One region of the Streptomyces flavovariabilis genome, then DNA from elsewhere that is predicted to be linked to it. Evidence: predicted binding sites of a transcription regulator. Region 1 holds the regulator's gene; each other region holds the start of a gene.
The links. The regulator HrcA, encoded in region 1, represses chaperone genes, less so after heat shock. The targets are predictions, from matches to a motif close to TTNGCACTCNGNNNNNCNGAGTGCNAA.
Positions count from the first base shown of each region.

Region 2: a site for HrcA is predicted at 1,709-1,735, ahead of groL (chaperonin GroEL). Genes of this name have one in related genera too.
Region 3: a site for HrcA is predicted at 1,049-1,075, ahead of groES (co-chaperone GroES). Genes of this name have one in related genera too.

Region 1 covers NZ_JNXD01000001.1:387,632-392,212, forward strand. The annotation lists gene hemW (radical SAM family heme chaperone HemW) at 1-429, shown strand, start outside; gene IO24_RS0101670 (DUF3097 domain-containing protein) at 578-1,378, opposite strand; gene IO24_RS0101675 (MBL fold metallo-hydrolase) at 1,410-2,141, opposite strand; gene hrcA (heat-inducible transcriptional repressor HrcA) at 2,312-3,328, shown strand; gene dnaJ (molecular chaperone DnaJ) at 3,328-4,461, shown strand.
Region 2 covers NZ_JNXD01000007.1:61,247-65,827, forward strand. The annotation lists gene thrC (threonine synthase) at 1-492, shown strand, start outside; gene IO24_RS0114830 (MoaD/ThiS family protein) at 581-856, shown strand; gene IO24_RS0114835 (cold-shock protein) at 1,304-1,507, shown strand; gene groL (chaperonin GroEL) at 1,897-3,519, shown strand; gene IO24_RS0114845 (NADH:flavin oxidoreductase) at 3,716-4,581, shown strand, end outside.
Region 3 covers NZ_JNXD01000002.1:494,762-499,342, reverse strand. The annotation lists gene IO24_RS0107240 (polysaccharide deacetylase family protein) at 1-259, shown strand, start outside; gene IO24_RS0107235 (polysaccharide deacetylase family protein) at 256-1,005, shown strand; gene groES (co-chaperone GroES) at 1,175-1,483, shown strand; gene groL (chaperonin GroEL) at 1,605-3,230, shown strand; gene IO24_RS45570 (hypothetical protein) at 3,403-4,452, shown strand.

The DNA of each region.
Region 1 (4,581 bases):
TTCGAGTGGTACGAGGTGTCGAACTGGGCGACCTCGCGGGCCGCGCGGTGCCTGCACAACGAGCTGTACTGGCGGGGAGCCGACTGGTGGGGGGCCGGGCCCGGTGCGCACAGTCATGTGGGCGGGGTGCGGTGGTGGAACGTGAAGCATCCGGGCGCGTATGCGGCTGCGCTGGCTTCGGGGAGGTCGCCGGGGGCCGGACGGGAGCTTCTGAGCGAGGAGGACCGGCGGGTCGAACGGATTCTGCTGGAGCTGCGTCTGCGGGAGGGGGTGCCGCTCTCCCTGCTGCGCGAGGAGGGGCTGGCGGCCTCACGCAAGGCCCTGTCGGACGGACTGCTGCAGGAAGGTCCCTACGAGGAGGGCCGGGCCGTGCTGACACTGCGGGGGCGGTTGCGGGCCGACGGGGTCGTGCGGGATCTGGTGGACTGAGGTGCTCGGTGTTCGTGCTGAGGCCGGGGGGTTTCGCAGCCCGGCGTAGCGGGGTGCCGCTGCGCCCACCCTCCCCCAAGCTCTCGGCTTCGCTCGAGCAGGGGGACCCCCATCGCCCTTGGCGGCACGATTGCCCGCAGCTGCGTAGCTACGCCGTCACGAAGTCGATCAGCTCTTCCACTCTGCCCAGCAGCTCCGGCTCCAGGTCCTTGTACGACCGCACCCCCGACAGGATCCGCTGCCAGGCCGCCCCCGTGTTCTCCGGCCAGCCCAGGGCGCGGCACACACCCGTCTTCCAGTCCTGGCCGCGCGGTACCCGGGGCCAGGAGCCGATGCCCAGGGACGACGGTTTCACCGCCTCCCAGATGTCGATGTACGGGTGGCCGACGACCAGGGCGTGGTCGCTGGTGACGGACTGGGCGATGTGCCATTCCTTGCTGCCCGGGACCAGGTGGTCGACCAGGACGCCCAACCGCGCGTCCGGGCCGGGGGCGAAGGAGTCGACGATCGAGGGGAGGTCGTCGACGCCCTCCAGGTACTCCACGACCACGCCCTCGATGCGCAGGTCGTCGCCCCACACCTTCTCCACCAGCTCGGCGTCGTGGCGGCCCTCGACGTAGATGCGGCCGGCGCGGGCCACGCGGGCGCGTGCGCCGGGGACGGCCACCGAACCGGAGGCCGTGCGGGCGGGACGCGCGGGGCCGCCCGGCGAGGGGCGAACCAGGGTCACCACCCTGCCCTCCAGCAGGAAGCCGCCCGGCTCCATCGGGAACACCCGGTGCTTGCCGAAGCGGTCCTCCAGGGTCACCGTGCCCGCCTCGCAGCGGATCACCGCGCCGCAGAAGCCGGTCCCCGGCTCCTCCACCACGAGGCCCGGCTCCGCCGCGACCTCGGGCACCGGCGTCGGCTTCTTCCACGGCGGGGTCAGGTCGGCGGAGTACTGGCGCATTCGAATGACGATAGGAGAAGGCGCACGGCGATCACCGCGACACGCCGAAACGCGCCGCCAGCGCGTCCCGGTGCGCCCGCACGAACGCCGCGTCCACCACCGCTCCGTGACCGGGTACGTACACCGCGTCCTCGCCGCCCAGGTCGAGCAGCCGGTCCAGGGCGGCAGGCCAGTGCGACGGCACCGCGTCGGGGCCCGCCTGGGGCTCGCCGGACTCCTCGACCAGGTCACCGCAGAACACCACTTCCGGATCGCCCGGCACCAGCACCGCCAGGTCGTGCGCGGTGTGCCCCGGGCCGACGTTCGCCAGCAGCACCTGCCGGCCGCCGCCCAGGTCGAGGGTCCACTCGCCGGAGACCAGGTGGCCGGGCGCTGCCAGCCGCTCCGCCGCCTCCCCGGCCGTGGGCGCCGCCAGGCCGTTGCGCACCGCGTCCGCGCACAGCTCCTCCCGGTCCCGCACCCGCGTCAGCACCGCGTCCACGCCCACCGCGCCGAACACCTCCGCGTCGGTGAACGCCGCCGCCCCGAAGACATGGTCGAAGTGCGGATGCGTCAGAGCGAGATGCGTCACACGGTGGCCGGTGAGCGCCCGCGCCTGCGCGCGCAACTTCGCGCCCTCGGCGAGGCTCGATCCCGCGTCGATCAAGAGGACCGCGCCCTCACCGGCGACCAGCCCCGCCGTGCAGTCCCACACCGGCAGCCGGCACCGCCCCACCCCGGCGGCCACGCGCTCCCATCCGAGGTCTTCCCAAGTCACCGTCATACGGCGACGCTAGCGGTGCGCCCCGCTCGGGGCACGGCGCCGCACGACCAGCCTTGCCGGGGGTGTACCCCACCGCCGTACACTGGGCCGGGGAATGCTGGCACTCGCACACGCAGAGTGCCAGGCCGGACCGGCAGGGCAGCAGGCGGAGACATCTGGAGGTGTGCGCGATGCTCAGTGAACGCAGGCTTCAGGTGCTGCGCGCCATCGTTCAGGACTACGTCGGCACCGAGGAGCCGGTGGGCTCCAAGGCCCTCACCGAGCGGCACAGCCTCGGCGTCTCCCCGGCCACCGTCCGCAACGACATGGCGGCCCTCGAGGACGAGGGGTACATCGCCCAGCCGCACACCAGTGCCGGGCGCATCCCCACCGACAAGGGCTACCGGCTGTTCGTCGACAAGCTCGCCGGCGTCAAGCCGATGACCGCGCCCGAGCGGCGCGCGATCCAGAACTTCCTCGAGGGTGCCGTCGACCTCGACGACGTCGTGGCGCGTACGGTACGGCTGCTCGCGCAGCTCACGCGCCAGGTCGCCGTCGTGCAGTACCCGTCGCTGACCCGCTCGACCGTGCGGCATGTGGAGTTGCTCTCCCTCGCGCCCGCGCGCGTGATGCTCGTGCTGATCACGGACACCGGGCGGGTCGAGCAGCGTGTGGTCGACTGCCCGGCGCCGTTCGGCGAGGCCTCGCTCGCGGATCTGCGCGCGCGCCTCAACAGCCGCGTGGCGAACCGCCGTTTCGCGGATGTGCCGAGTCTGGTGGAGGATCTCCCGGAGGCGTTCGAGCACGAGGACCGGGGTACGGTCTCTACGGTGCTCTCCACACTTCTGGAGACGCTCGTCGAGGAGAACGAGGAGCGGCTGATGATCGGCGGCACCGCCAATCTGACCCGCTTCGGGCATGACTTCCCCCTCACGATCCGGCCGGTGCTGGAGGCGCTGGAGGAGCAGGTGGTGCTCCTGAAGCTGCTCGGCGAGGCGCAGGATCCGGGCGTGACCGTACGGATCGGTCACGAGAACGCCCACGAAGGACTCAACTCCACGTCCGTCGTGTCGGTCGGCTACGGTTCGGGCGGCGAGGCACTCGCCAAGCTCGGCGTGGTCGGACCGACCCGCATGGACTACCCGGGAACGATGGGAGCGGTACGCGCAGTGGCACGGTACGTCGGACAGATCCTGGCGGAGTCGTAGTGGCCACGGACTACTACGCCGTACTCGGCGTGCGCCGCGACGCGTCGCAGGAAGAGATCAAGAAGGCCTTCCGGCGGCTCGCGCGCGAGCTGCACCCGGACGTCAACCCCGATCCGAAGACCCAGGAGCGGTTCAAGGAGATCAACGCCGCTTACGAGGTGTTGTCGGACCCGCAGAAGAAGCAGGTCTACGACCTCGGCGGCGACCCGCTCTCGCAGGCCGGCGGCGGCGCGGGCGGCTTCGGAGCCGGTGGGTTCGGGAACTTCTCGGACATCATGGACGCGTTCTTCGGCACGGCGTCGCAGCGCGGACCGCGCTCGCGCACCCGCCGCGGCCAGGACGCGATGATCCGCATCGAGATCGAGCTCGACGAGGCGGCCTTCGGTACGACGAAGGACATCCAGGTCGACACGGCCGTCGTGTGCAACACCTGCAGCGGTGAGGGCGCGGCCCCGGGCACCTCCGCCCAGACGTGCGACATGTGCCGCGGCCGCGGTGAGGTCTCGCAGGTCACCCGGTCCTTCCTGGGCCAGGTCATGACCTCCCGCCCCTGCCCGCAGTGCCAGGGCTTCGGCACGGTCGTCCCGACGCCGTGCCCCGAGTGCGCGGGCGACGGCCGCGTCCGCTCCCGCCGCACGCTCACGGTGAAGATCCCGGCCGGTGTCGACAACGGCACACGGATCCAGCTCGCCGGCGAGGGCGAGGTCGGCCCCGGCGGCGGTCCCGCGGGTGACCTGTACGTCGAGATCCACGAACTGCCCCACTCGCAGTTCCAGCGGCGCGGCGACGACCTGCACTGCACGGTCACGCTCCCGATGACGGCGGCCGCCCTCGGCACGAAGGTGCCGCTGGAGACGCTGGACGGCCTGGAGGAGGTCGACATCCGCCCGGGCACCCAGTCCGGCCAGTCGATCCCGCTGCACAGCCGCGGTGTCACGCACCTGCGCGGCGGCGGACGCGGCGACCTCATCGTCCACGTCGAGGTCCAGACCCCGAGCAAGCTCGACGTCGAGCAGGAACGCCTGCTGCGCGAGCTGGCCAAACTCCGCGGCGAGGAACGGCCCACGGGCCAGTTCCAGCCGGGGCAGCAGGGGTTGTTCTCCCGGCTGAAGGACGCGTTCAACGGTCGCTGACGCGGGTGGTCCGGCTGCTGCCGGGGGTCCGGGGGTTGCCCCCCGGGCAGGCACCGTCAGCCGGGGCAGCAGGGGTTGTTCTCGCGGCTGAAGGACGCGTTCAACGGGCGCTGAGAGCGA
Region 2 (4,581 bases), on a different contig from region 1:
ATCGACAAGGGTCTGCAGGAGCTGATCAAGCTCGGTCTGGTCGAGGACAAGCCGTACAAGATCTTCGGCGCGCAGGCCGAGGGCTGCTCGCCGGTGTCGACGGCGTACAAGGCCGGACACGACGTGGTGCGGCCGCAGAAGCCGGACACCATCGCCAAGTCCCTGGCCATCGGCAACCCGGCGGACGGGCCCTACGTCCTCGACATCGCGCGCCGTACGGGCGGTGCGGTGGAGGATGTGAACGACGAGCAGGTCGTCGACGCGATCAAGCTGCTCGCCCGGACCGAGGGGATCTTCGCGGAGACCGCCGGTGGTGTGACGGTGGGCGTGACGCGCAAGTTGATCGAGAACGGGTTGCTCGACCCCACCAAGACCACTGTCGTGCTCAACACCGGGGACGGTCTGAAGACGCTGGATGCGGTGGCGGGGACCGGGCTGACCGCGACCATTCGTCCCAACCTTGATTCTTTCCGCGAGGCCGGGCTCGTCTGAGCGTCGTCGATCGCTGCGGGCCGGTGGGGGTTGGTCGCGCAGTTCCCCGCGCCCCTAGGTGCGATATCCAACCGGAGGTTTTGAAGTCATGAGCGTCACCGTTCGCATCCCCACCATCCTGCGTACCTACACCGGCGGGCAGGCCGAAGTATCCGCCGACGGCGGGACCCTCGGTGAGGTCATCGCCGATCTGGAGAAGAACCACACCGGGATCGCCGCCCGGGTGCTCGACGACCAGGGCAAGCTGCGCCGGTTCGTCAACGTGTACGTCAACGACGACGACGTGCGGTTCGAACAGGGTCTGGAGACGGCGACGCCGGACGGCGCCGGCGTGTCGATCATTCCCGCCGTCGCCGGCGGCTGAATCCGGTCGACCGGCTTGGTTGTTACCTTGAGTAATTCCGGTCACCGAGCGTGTATCGAATTGCCCCCTCCGTGAGAGAAGCGGAGGGGGCAATTCTGTGTGATTGAGCGCGGTACAGTTGGGGAACGCGTTCCGGATCTCGTGACCGGAACCCTGAATTCCTGCCGCGAGCCCGACAAGATGTAGCCAAAGTGTGCGCGTCTTTCGCGGCTTTTGTTCTTTTTGTGTGGCCCGACTTGCCCTGAAGTCGGGCGAATTCTCCCTACATTCCGGACCCTGCGCGTCCAGAATTCTCGTCCGATTGACCTGTTGCAGACGGCAGTTGGACAGATACATTCAGCCGCGGTCGACGCGTTCCGGCGCACGCCCCCAACCGTGGGGGGTGAGGTCTGACCCGGATCCGCGAAGTGTGGATCTGTGCAAGGGCCAGTAATAGGGGAGTTAGGCATGGCTCAGGGCACCGTCAAGTGGTTCAACGCGGAGAAGGGGTACGGCTTCATCGCGGTCGACGGTGGTGCGGATGTTTTCGTCCACTACAGCGCGATTCAGATGGACGGCTACCGCACCCTTGAAGAGGGCCAGCGGGTCGAGTTCGAGATCTCGCAGGGTCAGAAGGGACCGCAGGCCGACATGGTTCGCGTCTCTGCCTGAACGCGCACCACGACCAACGCACAAGCGACCGGTCTTCTCAGAAGGGCCCGTACCCCCCGGGGTGCGGGCCCTTCGGCCTGTTCGAAGGCGCGCCGGGCGGTGTTCGCCGGGGGCTGCCCCCCTGCCCGATCCCCGGGAGGCGCTTGCGCCCGCCGTCACCCGACCACCACCCCTCGACGAGCACTCGCTTCGCGAGCGCGCCTTGCACTCTCGGGGGTCGAGTGCTAATCATTGCGTTAGCACTCTGAAGGTGAGAGTGACAACGTAAGGACCGGGTCGGTGAGGCCCGCAGGCCTGGTGGGAAGGAACCACGAGGCAAGCGAGCCGTCCGTCGCGGGCGCGGGCGCGGTCCGAAGTAATCACCCCCAGTCCTGGAGGGACCACTTCACATGGCCAAGATCATCGCGTTCGACGAGGAGGCGCGGCGCGGCCTCGAGCGCGGCATGAACCAGCTCGCGGACGCCGTCAAGGTGACGCTCGGCCCCAAGGGCCGCAACGTCGTCCTCGAGAAGAAGTGGGGCGCGCCCACGATCACCAACGATGGTGTCTCCATCGCCAAGGAGATCGAGCTCGAGGACCCGTACGAGAAGATCGGCGCCGAGCTGGTCAAGGAAGTCGCCAAGAAGACGGACGACGTCGCCGGTGACGGTACGACCACCGCGACCGTTCTCGCCCAGGCCCTGGTCAAGGAGGGCCTGCGCAACGTAGCCGCCGGCGCCAACCCGATGGCCCTCAAGCGCGGTATCGAGCGTGCCGTCGAGGCCGTCTCCGCCGCCCTGCTGGAGCAGGCGAAGGACGTCGAGACCAAGGAGCAGATCGCCTCCACGGCCTCCATCTCCGCCGCCGACACCCAGATCGGCGAGCTCATCGCCGAGGCCATGGACAAGGTCGGCAAGGAAGGCGTCATCACCGTCGAGGAGTCCCAGACCTTCGGTCTGGAGCTTGAGCTCACCGAGGGTATGCGCTTCGACAAGGGCTACATCTCGGCGTACTTCGCCACCGACATGGAGCGTATGGAGGCCGTCCTCGACGACCCGTACATCCTGATCGCGAACTCCAAGATCTCCAACGTCAAGGACCTGCTCCCGCTCCTGGAGAAGGTCATGCAGTCGGGCAAGCCGCTGCTGATCATCGCCGAGGACGTCGAGGGCGAGGCCCTGTCGACCCTGGTCGTCAACAAGATCCGCGGCACCTTCAAGTCCGTCGCCGTCAAGGCCCCGGGCTTCGGCGACCGCCGCAAGGCGATGCTGCAGGACATCGGCATCCTCACCGGCGGCGAGGTGATCTCCGAGGAGGTCGGCCTCAAGCTGGAGAACGCCACGATCGACCTCCTGGGCAAGGCCCGCAAGGTCGTCATCACCAAGGACGAGACCACCATCGTCGACGGTGCCGGCTCCGCCGACCAGGTCCAGGGCCGGGTCAACCAGATCCGCGCCGAGATCGAGAACAGCGACTCGGACTACGACCGCGAGAAGCTCCAGGAGCGCCTGGCGAAGCTCGCCGGCGGTGTCGCGGTCATCAAGGCCGGTGCCGCCACCGAGGTGGAGCTCAAGGAGCGCAAGCACCGCATCGAGGACGCCGTGCGCAACGCCAAGGCGGCCGTCGAGGAGGGCATCGTCGCCGGTGGTGGCGTGGCCCTGCTCCAGGCCTCCACGGTCTTCGAGAAGCTGGACCTCGAGGGTGACGAGGCGACCGGCGCCAACGCCGTGAAGCTCGCGCTGGAGGCCCCGCTGAAGCAGATCGCCGTCAACGGTGGTCTCGAGGGCGGCGTCATCGTCGAGAAGGTGCGCAACCTGCCCGTCGGCCACGGCCTGAACGCCGCGACCGGTGAGTACGTCGACATGATCGCCGAGGGCATCATCGACCCGGCGAAGGTGACCCGTTCCGCGCTGCAGAACGCCGCCTCCATCGCCGCGCTGTTCCTCACCACCGAGGCCGTCATCGCCGACAAGCCGGAGAAGTCCGCCGCGCCTGCCGGTGGCGGCATGCCGGGCGGTGACATGGACTTCTGATCGACCTGAGGGTTGATCAACGTCCTTACCGAGGGCGGTACCTCCTGTTCCGGCAGGAGGTACCGCCCTCGGGCGTGTCCGGGGTGCGTGTCCGGGATCACAGCGGGGGTGGGATGGCCCGGACGGGACCGGATGGTTGAAGGTTATGTCCTATGCGTATGCACATACCTTCCGGTATCCGAAAGTGAGCCCCCACGTGACTGTCGCCGCCTCCGCTTCCCGCGCCGCCGAAATCCTGTCCCGGCCCGTAACGCTGGGCGGCCTGACCGTTCCGAACCGGATCGCGATGGCGCCGATGACCCGCATGTTCTCCCCGGGCGGTGTGCCCGGCGAGGACGTCGTCTCGTACTATGCGCGCCGCGCCGCCGCCGGAGTCGGCCTGATCGTCACCGAGGGCACCTACGTCGGCCACGACTCGGCCGGGCAGAGCGACCGCGTGCCGCGCTTCCACGGCGAGGAGCAGCTCGAGGGCTGGGCGAAGGTCGCCGAGGCGGTGCACGCCGCGGGCGGCACGATCGTGCCGCAGCTGTGGCACATCGGCATGGTCCGCAACCAGGGCGAGCCGCCCGTAGCCGACGCCCCGGCCGTCGGCCCCTCCGGTCTGCGCATCGGCGCGACGGAGCCCACCGGCAAGGCCATGACCCAGGCCGACATCGACGCCGTCATCGGCGCGTTCGCCGAGGCCGCGGCCGCCGCCGAGCGCATCGGCTTCGACGGTGTCGAACTGCACGGCGCCCACGGCTACCTGCTCGACCAGTTCCTCTGGGAGGGCACCAACCGCCGCACCGACGCCTACGGCGGCGACCGGGTCGCCCGCGCCAAGCTCTCGGAGGAGATCGTCGCGGCCGTCCGCGAGAGCGTCTCCGCCGACTTCCCCGTCATCTTCCGCTACTCCCAGTGGAAGCAGGAGGCCTACGACGCCCGCCTCGCCGAGACTCCGGAGGAGCTGGAGGCCATCCTGACCCCGCTGGCCGCCGCCGGCGTCGACGCCTTCCACGCCTCCACCCGCCGCTACTGGGTCCCCGAGTTCGACGACTCCGACCTCAACCTGGCCGGCTGGAC
Region 3 (4,581 bases), on a different contig from region 1:
CGGCAGCTATGACCGGGCGACCCTGCGCGCGGCCAAGGCCTGCGGCATCACGCACGTGCCCCTGTGGAACGAGGAGGTCTTCGCCGACCGCTGGGAGTACCGCGAGGCGGACCGCAGGCTGCACCCGGGCGACATCGTCCTCACGCACTTCCGCGGCCGCGACCAGTGGAAGGGCTCGATGGCCGACATGATCCGCCGCTTCCTGAACAAGGTCACGGCTCAGGGGTACGCGGTGGGACGGCTGGAGGACTACCTGTGAGGCGGCCGGCCGCCGCCGCCCTGTGCGCGGCTCTGCTGGCCGGCTGCGCAGGCGCGGCGGGGGAGCGGCCGGGCGTCGCCGACGGCCGGGCGCAGGACCCGGCACGCGTGGTGGGCGATCCCCGCCGGCTGCCGCCCGTCGTGGACCGCGTCCCCACCCGCGACCCGGTCGTCTTCCTCACCTACGACGACGGCGCCGAACGCGACCCCCGCTTCGTCGGCCTCGTCCGCGAACGGCGGCTCCCGGTCAGCATGTTCCTCACGGACAGCGTCGTGGGGCCCGGCTACGGCCACTTCGCCCGGCTGCGCGCGGTCGGGGTGTCCATCCAGAACCACACCCTCGACCACTCCGCCCTGCGCGGCCTGCCCTTCGCAGGGCAGCGTGCGGAGATCTGCGGCCAGCAGCACAAGCTCCGCTCCCGCTTCGGCATCAGCCCCCGCCTCTTCCGCCCGCCCTACGGCACCTACGACACGACGACCCTGCGCGCCGCCGCCGACTGCGGCATCACCGCCGTCGTCCTGTGGCGCGCGTCCCTGAACGCCGCCGGAGAACTGACGTACACCCGGGGCGAGCCCGGCCTGCGCCCCGGCGACATCGTCTCGGTGCCGTCCGCCGAGACCGGGTCCCTGACCCTGACGGAACGGACCGAACGCCTGCTGCGGGTGATCGGGAAACGGGGGCTGCGGGTGGGGCGGCTGGAGGACCACCTGGAGAGAAGACCTGGCCGACGCGCGGGCGGCAATTAGCAGTCCGCTTGACCGAGTGCTAATCGCAGTCATAGTCTCGGCTCTGGCACTCCCCACTGGAGAGTGCCAACACAGCGACGGGCAGGTCCGGCACCCGCGACGACGGATCCACCTGGTCGCCACCTCAGACAGTTAACCCCGTGAGATCTCCGAAGGGGGAGGTCGGATCGTGACGACCACCAGCTCCAAGGTTGCCATCAAGCCGCTCGAGGACCGCATTGTGGTCCAGCCGCTCGACGCCGAGCAGACCACCGCCTCTGGCCTGGTCATCCCGGACACCGCCAAGGAGAAGCCCCAGGAGGGCGTCGTCCTGGCCGTGGGCCCGGGCCGGTTCGAGGACGGCAACCGTCTTCCGCTCGACGTCTCCGTCGGTGACGTCGTGCTCTACAGCAAGTACGGCGGCACCGAGGTGAAGTACAACGGCGAGGAGTACCTCGTCCTCTCGGCCCGCGACGTGCTCGCGATCGTCGAGAAGTAATTCACCCGGCATCACCAGCATTGCAGCGAACTGCGCCCCTGGCCCCCGCGACCTTATGAAGCCGGGCGTCGGGGGCGCGGTTCGTTTCACCCACGTTTTCCGAGAGGGCTGAACCGCTCCCATGGCGAAGATCCTGAAGTTCGACGAGGACGCCCGTCGCGCCCTCGAGCGCGGCGTCAACAAGCTTGCCGACACGGTCAAGGTGACGATCGGCCCCAAGGGCCGCAACGTCGTCATCGACAAGAAGTTCGGCGCTCCCACCATCACCAACGACGGCGTGACCATCGCCCGCGAGGTCGAGGTCGAGGACCCGTACGAGAACCTCGGTGCCCAGCTGGTCAAGGAGGTGGCGACCAAGACCAACGACATCGCGGGTGACGGTACGACCACCGCGACCGTGCTCGCCCAGGCGCTCGTACGCGAGGGCCTGAAGAACGTCGCCGCCGGTGCCTCCCCGGCCGCCCTGAAGAAGGGCATCGACGCGGCCGTCGCCGCGGTCTCCGAGGAGCTCCTCGCGACCGCCCGGCCCATCGACGAGAAGTCCGACATCGCCGCCGTCGCCGGCCTGTCCGCGCAGGACAGCCAGGTCGGCGAGCTCATCGCCGAGGCGATGGACAAGGTCGGCAAGGACGGTGTCATCACCGTCGAGGAGTCCAACACCTTCGGTCTGGAGCTGGACTTCACCGAGGGCATGGCCTTCGACAAGGGCTACCTGTCGCCGTACTTCGTGACGGACCAGGAGCGCATGGAAGCCGTCCTGGACGACCCGTACATCCTCATCACGCAGGGCAAGATCTCCGCCATCGCGGACCTCCTGCCGCTGCTGGAGAAGGTCATCCAGTCCAACGCCTCCAAGCCGCTGCTGATCATCGCCGAGGACGTCGAGGGCGAAGCCCTGTCCACCCTCGTCGTGAACAAGATCCGCGGCACCTTCAACGCCGTCGCCGTGAAGGCCCCCGGCTTCGGCGACCGCCGCAAGGCGATGCTGCAGGACCTGGCGGTCCTCACCGGCGCCACGGTCGTCTCCGAGGAGGTCGGCCTCAAGCTCGACCAGGTCGGTCTCGACGTCCTCGGCTCCGCCCGCCGCGTCACCGTCACCAAGGACGACACCACGGTCGTCGACGGCGCCGGCAACAAGGACGACGTGCAGGGCCGCGTCGCCCAGATCAAGGCCGAGATCGAGTCCACCGACTCCGACTGGGACCGCGAGAAGCTCCAGGAGCGCCTCGCGAAGCTGGCCGGCGGCGTGTGCGTCATCCGCGTCGGTGCCGCCACCGAGGTCGAGCTCAAGGAGCGCAAGCACCGTCTGGAGGACGCCATCTCCGCGACCCGCGCCGCGGTCGAGGAGGGCATCGTCTCCGGTGGTGGCTCCGCGCTGGTCCACGCCGTCAAGGTCCTCGAGGGCAACCTCGGCAAGACCGGCGACGAGGCCACCGGTGTCGCGGTCGTCCGCAAGGCCGCCGTCGAGCCGCTGCGCTGGATCGCCGAGAACGCCGGCCTGGAGGGTTACGTCATCACCTCCAAGGTCGCCGAGCTCGACAAGGGCCAGGGCTTCAACGCCGCCACCGGCGAGTACGGCGACCTGGTGAAGGCCGGCGTCATCGACCCGGTCAAGGTCACCCGCTCCGCCCTGGAGAACGCCGCCTCCATCGCCTCCCTCCTCCTCACGACCGAGACCCTGGTCGTCGAGAAGAAGGAAGAGGAGGAGCCGGCCGCCGGTGGTCACAGCCACGGCCACGCGCACTGACGCATGACGGCTGAGGGCTGACGACGTCAGCTCGCCCGAGCCCGAGCGAAGGCCCGGCACCCCGAAGACGGGGCTGCCGGGCCTTCGCCGTGCCGTCCCGCGCCGGTCAGGGAACCGCACCGGGGGCGGCGGCGGTCTACCCACACAGCAGTCGGATCATGAGGGGGTAGGGATGAACCAGGTGCTCTACGGGGAACGGTCCCGCAACCCGCTGGCGCGGACGGTGCGGCTCACCGAGGACGGACTGCGCAGAGGCGGCAGGACGACCCTGCTGGACGAGCTGAACCTCGCCGCCATGGCAGAAGCGTTCCTGCGGGGCTGCTGGCTCGGCGGCGGGGGCGCCGAACGCCCCTTGGGCGCGTTGCCGCAGGGCCCCGGCGTCGTCCCGGTCACCCGCGTGACCGGCACCACCACCCCCCTGAAAGCCCGTCAGGCTGCCGACTTCGCCCACGCGCTGGGCGAACTGGCGGTGCGCAGGTGCGGCGGGCCGGACCACGTGGCCGACCTCGCCGCACGGGCGCAGGCGGAGGGCGTACCGCTGTGGATCGCGCGCCGCCACGCGCCCGGCCCTGCCGGACGGGTGACCGTCGCCGTGGACCGGCGCTCGGTACGCGTGGACGTCTGGGGCCCGCACGCCCCCGCCGTGCGCCTGTGGGCGCCGTACGGCTACCGCCCCGACACCGCCGACCCGGCCAACGGCCTGGTCATGGCCGTCGGTGACGTCACCGCACGGCTCGAACTGCGCAAGAAGGTGCGCAAGTCCAAGAGCAAGGTCGAGATCCGCCTGCCGGGCCTGCTCTGGACCCTGCGCCGCGAGAACGCCGAGAGCTCGTGGCTGCTGCGCGACGACCAGCGGGTCGCGCTGCTGACCCGCCCCTCGCGATGGCCCGGCCCCCCGCCCGGCTCGGTGCTGCTGCCGCTGGCCGACGTACGCCACGAGAGCCCCGACCCCCTGGACGCCGTGATGGCCCACGCGGTCGCGGTGTCCTTCGGCCTCGGCGACACGACGGGCCTGGCCAGGTTCCGCGCTGTGAGCTCCCGCCGGAACACGGGCGACGACACCTGGGAGCGCCCCTGGTTCAGCAACCTCGGCAGGGACCGCGACGACAACGAACCCGGCGGCGGCGACGGCTGGGGCAGCGACGGCGGGGACGGGGGCGACGGGGGCGGCAGCGACGGCGGTGGTGGCGGGGACGGAGGAGGCGGTGGCGGAGGCGACTAGGCACGAGACGCCGTCCCCGTCAGGACCGGCGTCGGTGAGGCGTCGCTGCCATGGTTCGGTGATGCCGGGCGGGATTTCTGATCGGTGACGTGTACGCGGCGCGTGGTGCCTCCGAACCGGAGGGTGAAG